Flexistipes sp.: one gene and its partner. The protein of the gene in region 2 interacts with the protein of the main gene of each other region in a pairwise test. Links are inferred from orthologs where the notes say so. Each region holds a gene or a part of one and is shown on either strand. Other genes may lie near its edges.

Evidence for each region.
Region 1: the proteins of hflC (region 2) and ftsH interact in binary tests that used the Escherichia coli proteins (3 or more experiments, as listed by UniProt). The link is inferred for Flexistipes sp. from one-to-one orthologs.

What each region holds. Positions count from the first base shown.
Region 1 is NZ_JAXKVW010000017.1:13,782-17,099, forward strand. What follows is about bases 267-3,253. They hold ftsH (ATP-dependent zinc metalloprotease FtsH), read left to right. Parts: upstream 267-801; coding sequence 802-2,706; downstream 2,707-3,253. Other genes in these bases: hpt (hypoxanthine phosphoribosyltransferase), read left to right, coding at 267-788; folP (dihydropteroate synthase), read left to right, coding at 2,675-3,253. Also shown: tRNA lysidine(34) synthetase TilS, read left to right, coding at 1-255; more of hpt, read left to right, coding at 258-266; more of folP, read left to right, coding at 3,254-3,318. UniProt on the Escherichia coli protein: Acts as a processive, ATP-dependent zinc metallopeptidase for both cytoplasmic and membrane proteins. Plays a role in the quality control of integral membrane proteins.
Region 2 is NZ_JAXKVW010000004.1:65,837-69,156, forward strand. The notes cover bases 167-3,155. They hold hflC (protease modulator HflC), read left to right. Parts: upstream 167-1,226; coding sequence 1,227-2,084; downstream 2,085-3,155. Other genes in these bases: hflK (FtsH protease activity modulator HflK), read left to right, coding at 238-1,230; UMU13_RS04455 (homoserine dehydrogenase), read left to right, coding at 2,203-3,155. Also shown: more of UMU13_RS04455, read left to right, coding at 3,156-3,320.

The DNA of each region.
Region 1 (3,318 bases), on a different replicon or contig from region 2:
GTTGTAATTTTGTCAAAAATAGGTAAAATCATAACTTTTGGTAATGATTTAAAAAATAAAAGTCTGAGAGTGCGTAACAGAAGAAAAGGAGACCGTTTCGGAAGAAAAAAATTAAAAGATCTTTTCATAGATGCAGGCAAAGATCTTTTTGTAAGAGACACTTCTGTTATTGTTGAGAAAGAAGGGGAAATTATTTTTGTGGAAGGCTTATCAGACAGTAAAAATATACGAATTGATAAAATCAGTCAGGGGTAAACATGAAGGCAGAAGGTCTTGATATTTTTCTTGGAGAAAAAGAGATAAGAGAAAAAGTGAAAGAACTCGGGCAGAAGATAACAGAAGATTTTAAGGGTGAAGACGTACTTCTCGTTGGGGTTTTAAAAGGCTCGTGGATTTTTTTAGCCGACCTTGCAAGAGAAATTGATACAAATGTTGAAATCAGTTTTATTTCGGTATCCAGTTATGCCGGAAAAAAGACTGTCAGCAGCGGCGTTGTAAGGCTTTTATGCGATATAGACAGGCCGCTGGATAGCCGCAATGTTATTTTGGTGGAGGATATTGTTGATACCGGTCTTACTCTGAGCTATCTGAAAAAGCTTTTATATGTTCGTAATCCCAGCACCATAAAAATCTGTACGCTTCTTGATAAACCGTCCAGAAGGCTTGCTGATATTAATCCTGATTATGCAGGGTTTGAAATACCGGACGAATTTGTTGTGGGGTACGGTCTGGATTATGACGGAAAATATCGGAATTTAAAAAATGTATGCAAATTAAAGGTTAAATAATTGAGGAGGAATGATGAAAAATAACTTTTTCAAAAATATTACACTGTGGTTCGTCATCGCCCTTTTAATGGTGATGATGTTCAACTTTTTTAATACAGGACAGGGGGTCAGGGAAAAGATATCCTATACGGCTTTCCTTGAAAAGGTTCAGAAGGGGAATATAAAAACCGTTGTTATAAAGGAACAACATGTAACAGGTGAATTTGCAGATGGAACTCAGTTTGAGACCTATACTCCCAAAGATTCCGGAATGGTTAGTATTCTCAGGGAAAACAATGTCCAGATTTTTGCCAAACCGCCGGAGCAAAACCCGTGGTATGTTCAGGTTCTTATATCCTGGCTTCCTTTTATACTGCTGATCGGCATATGGATATTTTTTATGCGGCAGATGCAGGGTGGAAGTGGAAAGGCTTTTAATTTCGGCAAAAGCAAAGCAAAGCTTCTGACCAAAGATCAGCAGAAAGTTACTTTTAAAGATGTAGCCGGCGCTGATGAGGCTAAGGAGGAGCTTGAAGAGATAATAGAATTTCTCAAAGAGCCTCAGAAATTTCAGAAACTCGGAGGCAGGATTCCCAAGGGTGTTTTATTGGTGGGGCCTCCCGGAACCGGGAAAACACTGCTTGCAAAAGCTGTGGCCGGTGAGGCGGGTGTTCCTTATTTCAGTATAAGTGGTTCTGATTTTGTGGAAATGTTTGTCGGTGTGGGAGCATCGAGAGTAAGGGATTTGTTCGAGCAGGGAAAGAAAAATGCTCCCTGCATTATTTTCATGGATGAGCTGGATGCCGTTGGCAGGCACAGAGGTGCCGGTCTTGGAGGCGGGCATGATGAAAGGGAACAGACCCTTAATCAGCTTCTTGTTGAAATGGACGGATTTGAGTCCACCGAAGGTGTGATTTTGATAGCGGCAACAAACAGACCGGATGTTCTCGACCCGGCTTTACTGCGTCCGGGACGATTTGACAGACAGGTTGTTGTTCCGCCGCCGGACAGAAAAGGTAGACTGGAAATTCTTCAGGTTCATGCTAAAAAAATACCTTTGTCCGATGATGTTGATCTTGATATTGTGGCAAAAGGTACACCGGGATTTGCAGGTGCGGAACTGGCTAATCTTGTTAACGAAGCTTCCCTGCTTGCTGCACGACAAAACAGAGATAAAGTCACGATGGATGATTTCGAAGAAGCTAAAGACAAGGTAATGATGGGTAAGGAGCGCAGAAGTATTGTGATCTCAGATGAGGAGAAGAAAAATACGGCATATCATGAGGCCGGTCATGCTATTGTGGCAATACTGACCCCGGGAGCGGATCCTTTGCATAAAGTCAGTATTATTCCCAGAGGAATGGCACTTGGTGTTACCCAGCAGCTGCCAGAGGACGACAGATATATGCACACCAAAGAGTATCTTCTCGGAAGGCTGGCTGTTCTTATGGGCGGAAGAGCTGCGGAAGAGCTTGTTTTCGACAGACTTACCACCGGGGCAGGCAATGATATAAGCAGAGCAACGGATATTGCCAGAAAGATGGTTTGTTCCTGGGGGATGAGCAGTAAAATCGGGCCACTGTTTTTCGGCAAAAAAGATGACGCTGTGTTTCTCGGTAAAGAGATTTCATCTTCAAAGGATTACAGTGAAAAAACAGCTGTAATGATAGACGAAGAGATAAAAACTATAGTATCCAACAGTTACAAGAGAGCCACAAATATATTGAAAGAAAATTTTAATCTGCTTGAACAAACTGCTCAGCTTCTTTTGGAAAAAGAAACCATTGAAAATAAAGATATTCAGGATTTAATCAAAAAACTGAATGAAGATGAAGAGGAAAATAAGGAAGCTGAAGACGAGAATGAAGAGAAAAAAGAAGATAGTCAGAAAGGTGGAAATGTAGAAGATGAGCCGGTTCCTCCAACTGATCAGCAATGATGCTGAGCGGTTAAAATATGAATTTAAGCGTATAGGTGTAGATGAATACGCCTTTAAAATGGCAGGAAAGGGGAAATCTCTGAATATAAAAGTCAGGGATCTCATCCCTGCTCAGGCCAATATTATCAAGCAGGAATCGCTGGCTGCAGGTATGGATGCTGCTGTCAGCAGGGGAACCGTTGGTTGTAATGTAAACAAAACAGACCTTCTTTTGATGGGTAACGCAATACAGTATAAACGTTTGATTGACAGACTTAAAGTTCAGCCGTATTCTTTAAAGTTACTTGCTGAAGAACTGTTTAACTTTTTGGGCAAGAAGAAAAATAGGATGTTGATTATTCCATCAGGCGAGTTGGCTCTCGATGAGCCTGAGATTATGGGAATCCTTAATGTTACCCCGGACTCATTCAGTGACGGCGGTGAGTATTTATTGCATACCGACTATAAGCGCCGTATAGATGAAATAAATGCCGCTGGTGTTAAGGTTATCGATATTGGCGGAGAATCATCCCGACCGGGCTCGACCCCTGTGGATGCGGAAACGGAAAAAGAGAGGATTGCCGGTGCTGTTGAATATGCTTTGAGCATCGGTTTAAAGGTATCTGTTGATAC
Region 2 (3,320 bases):
CGTGAAAACAGTGTAAGTGCGAAACTTGAATTATTAATACTTTACTATAAAACTTTTTCATTTACTTTACCAAACATTTTTATAACCTTCAATATTTTTGAGCGAAAATTGCCTTTAACTTCCTTTTTTAATCAGTCTTAACAAATAACAGGCCAATACATCAGTTATATTATAAACCATGATTGATTTTACTGGTATACTTCTATATGATTCGGTTACAATTTATGGAGGTACTATATGAGTGAAGAAAAAGATCCGTGGGGTATGGATAAGTATAAATTTAATATTCCTAATCTCCCCAAGTTTAAATTTAAAAAATCACTAATTCTTCCGATACTTCTCGTTATCATCATAATTTGGATGCTGACGGGAATCTATCTGGTGGATGCCAATCAACAGGCTGTAGTAAAACGATTCGGTGAAGTAGCCAGAGTCGTGGGGCCCGGTCCGCACTATCATTTCCCTTATCCTATTGAAACGGTAAATAAAGCCGATGTCACAGATGTTCACAGACTGGAGATTGGCTATAGAAGCTACGAAAATGGTGAATCCAGACTTATTGAAGATGAAGCGCAGATGCTCACCGGAGATGAAAATATTGTCAATCTGGATGTTATAGTACAGTACAGGATCGGTGATATTGTTAAATATTTGTATAATATACAGGGTGTCGTTTCTACAATTAAGCAGGTGTCAGAATCAAGTATGAGGGAAATTGTGGGTAAACAGAAAATCGATTATATTCTTACTGTTGGCAAAGATGAGATTCAGATAAAAGCTCATGAAATGATTCAAAACATACTCAGGGAATACAATGCAGGTATCCAGATCGTGGCTGTGCAGCTGCAGAATGTTAACCCCCCTGATGAAGTGGTATCCGCTTTCAGGGATGTTGCGAGCGCCAGAGAAGATAAAAGCAGGTTTATTAACGAGGCTGAAGCTTATGCCAACCAGGTTATCCCCCAAGCCAGGGGTACTGCAGCTTCCATGATTCTTGATGCTGAAGCATACAGAGAGGAGAAGGTGAAAAGAGCTTTAGGGGATGCCGATAGATTTAGTGAAATTCTTAAAAATTACGAACAAGCTCCTCAGCTAACGAGAAAAAGGCTTTATCTTGATAAAATGGAAGAGGTTATAGGCAAAAGTGATTTTCATGTTTTTGATTCTCAGATTTCTGACATCAATACATTTATAGGTCTTGAGAATCTTAAAGGGAGTGTGAATAAATGAAAAAAATAATTTCAATCGCAGGTGTCCTGCTAATACTTGCCGTAATGCTTATTGGCGGAGCTTTTTATATTGTGAACGTTGACCAGCAGGTTGTTGTTACTTATTTGGGTAAACCTGTGAAAAACATAAAAAAACCTGGTTTGTATGTGAAAATCCCATTTTTGCAGCAAGCCACATATTTTTCCAAAAAAATACTGGATTATGATGCTGATCCGAGGATCGTGATTACAGAGGATAAGAAAAACCTCCTTCTGGACAATTATTGTAAATGGCGCATTGCAGATCCTTTGAAATTTTTCCAGGCTGTGAGAACAACGAACGGTGCCATGTCAAGACTTGATGATATTATTTACTCGGAAATACGGGTTGAGCTGGGAAATCACACTCTCTCGGAGGTCATTGCTGACAACAGAGCCGAAATTATGAAAAATGTAACAAAAGCTTCTAAGAAAAAAGCAGAAGTGTACGGTATCGAAATTGTTGATGTTCGTATTAAAAGGGCGGATCTGCCCCCTGAAAACGAGAAGGCTGTATTTGCCAGAATGGTTTCAGAGCGGGAAAGAATTGCAAAAAGATACAGATCCGAAGGTAGAGAGGAAGCTAAAAAACTTCGTGCAAAAGCTGACAAAGAAAAACGTATAATCCTCGCTGAAGCATACAGAAAAGTCCAAAATATTAAAGGTGAGACGGATTCCAAAACAATTGAAATATATGCCGATGCATATAGTGCTAATGAATCGTTTTATGCATTTAACAAAAAACTTGAGATTTTTGATTCATTGAGTGAAAACAACAAATATTTTCTGACAACGCAATCGGATATTTTTGAATTATTAGAAAAGGGAGTGAAGTAATCAAACAAATTAAAATAATAAAAAATCTTGTTTGACAGCTTGGTTTAAAAGTTATGCGCTTGACTTTGAAGAGGCTAAATAGTAATATCCCAAGCTATATTTTCAGGAGGTTTTTTAAGTGAAAAAGAGTATTAATGTTGGAATTATCGGTTACGGCACAGTGGGCAGAGGTACACTGGAAGTACTTTTGGATAACAAAGAAGTTATTAAGGACAAAACCGGCTTTACCCTTAATGTTAAAACTGTGGCCGATTTAAAGATTGAGGAAATTGAGGATGATTATCTGGAAAACGTCCCCAACAAAACCACCGATGCTTACGACGTCATAAATGATAAAGAGATTGATATCGTTATAGAGCTGATCGGGGGTTACAGCCCTGCAAAGACCTTTATCATGGATTCTATCGCCAATAAAAAGCATGTTGTAACAGCAAACAAAGCTCTGCTTGCAGTGGACGGACAGGATATTTTTCAGGCTGCAGAAGAAAATAATGTGTGTCTTGGTTTTGAAGGGAGTGTTGGCGGCGGAATCCCCGTTATCAGAGTGCTTAAAGAAGACCTGGCTGCCAATAATGTTAAAGAGATTTACGGTATTATCAATGGAACAGCAAATTATATTCTTACCAAAATGGAGGAAGAGGAAAAGGAATTTGCCGATGTGCTGATAGATGCCCAGAGTCTTGGGTATGCTGAAGCTGACCCCACTTTTGATGTGGAAGGGACTGATACTGCACATAAAATTTCCATCCTTTCATCAATAGCATTCAATACTGTAGTGCCTTTTGAAAATGTTTTTGTGGAAGGTATCTCTAATATCAAATGTGTGGATGTTGAGTTTGCCAAAAAACTTGGTTGTAAGATAAAACTGCTGGCCATTGCAAAAAAGAATGATAACGATATTGAAGTTCGGGTACACCCGACTATAATTCCCCACAACTATATTTTATCCAAAGTTCAGGATGTTTTTAATGCAGTTTATTTTGTATCCGATAAACTTGACAGAACAATACATTACGGGCGCGGGGCAGGCAGTCTTCCCACCGGCAGTGCAGTTGTTTCCGATATTATAACAATTGCCAGGGATATGAAATGTAAATGCCCGTCACGGGTTCCTGTTCTCGGTTTTACAAAAGAGTATAAGTCATATTTTCCTGTAAAGGATATAAATGATATCGAGTCTGCATTTTATCTGCGTTTCAGTGCTGAAGATAAGCCCGGGGTTTTGTCAAAAATAGC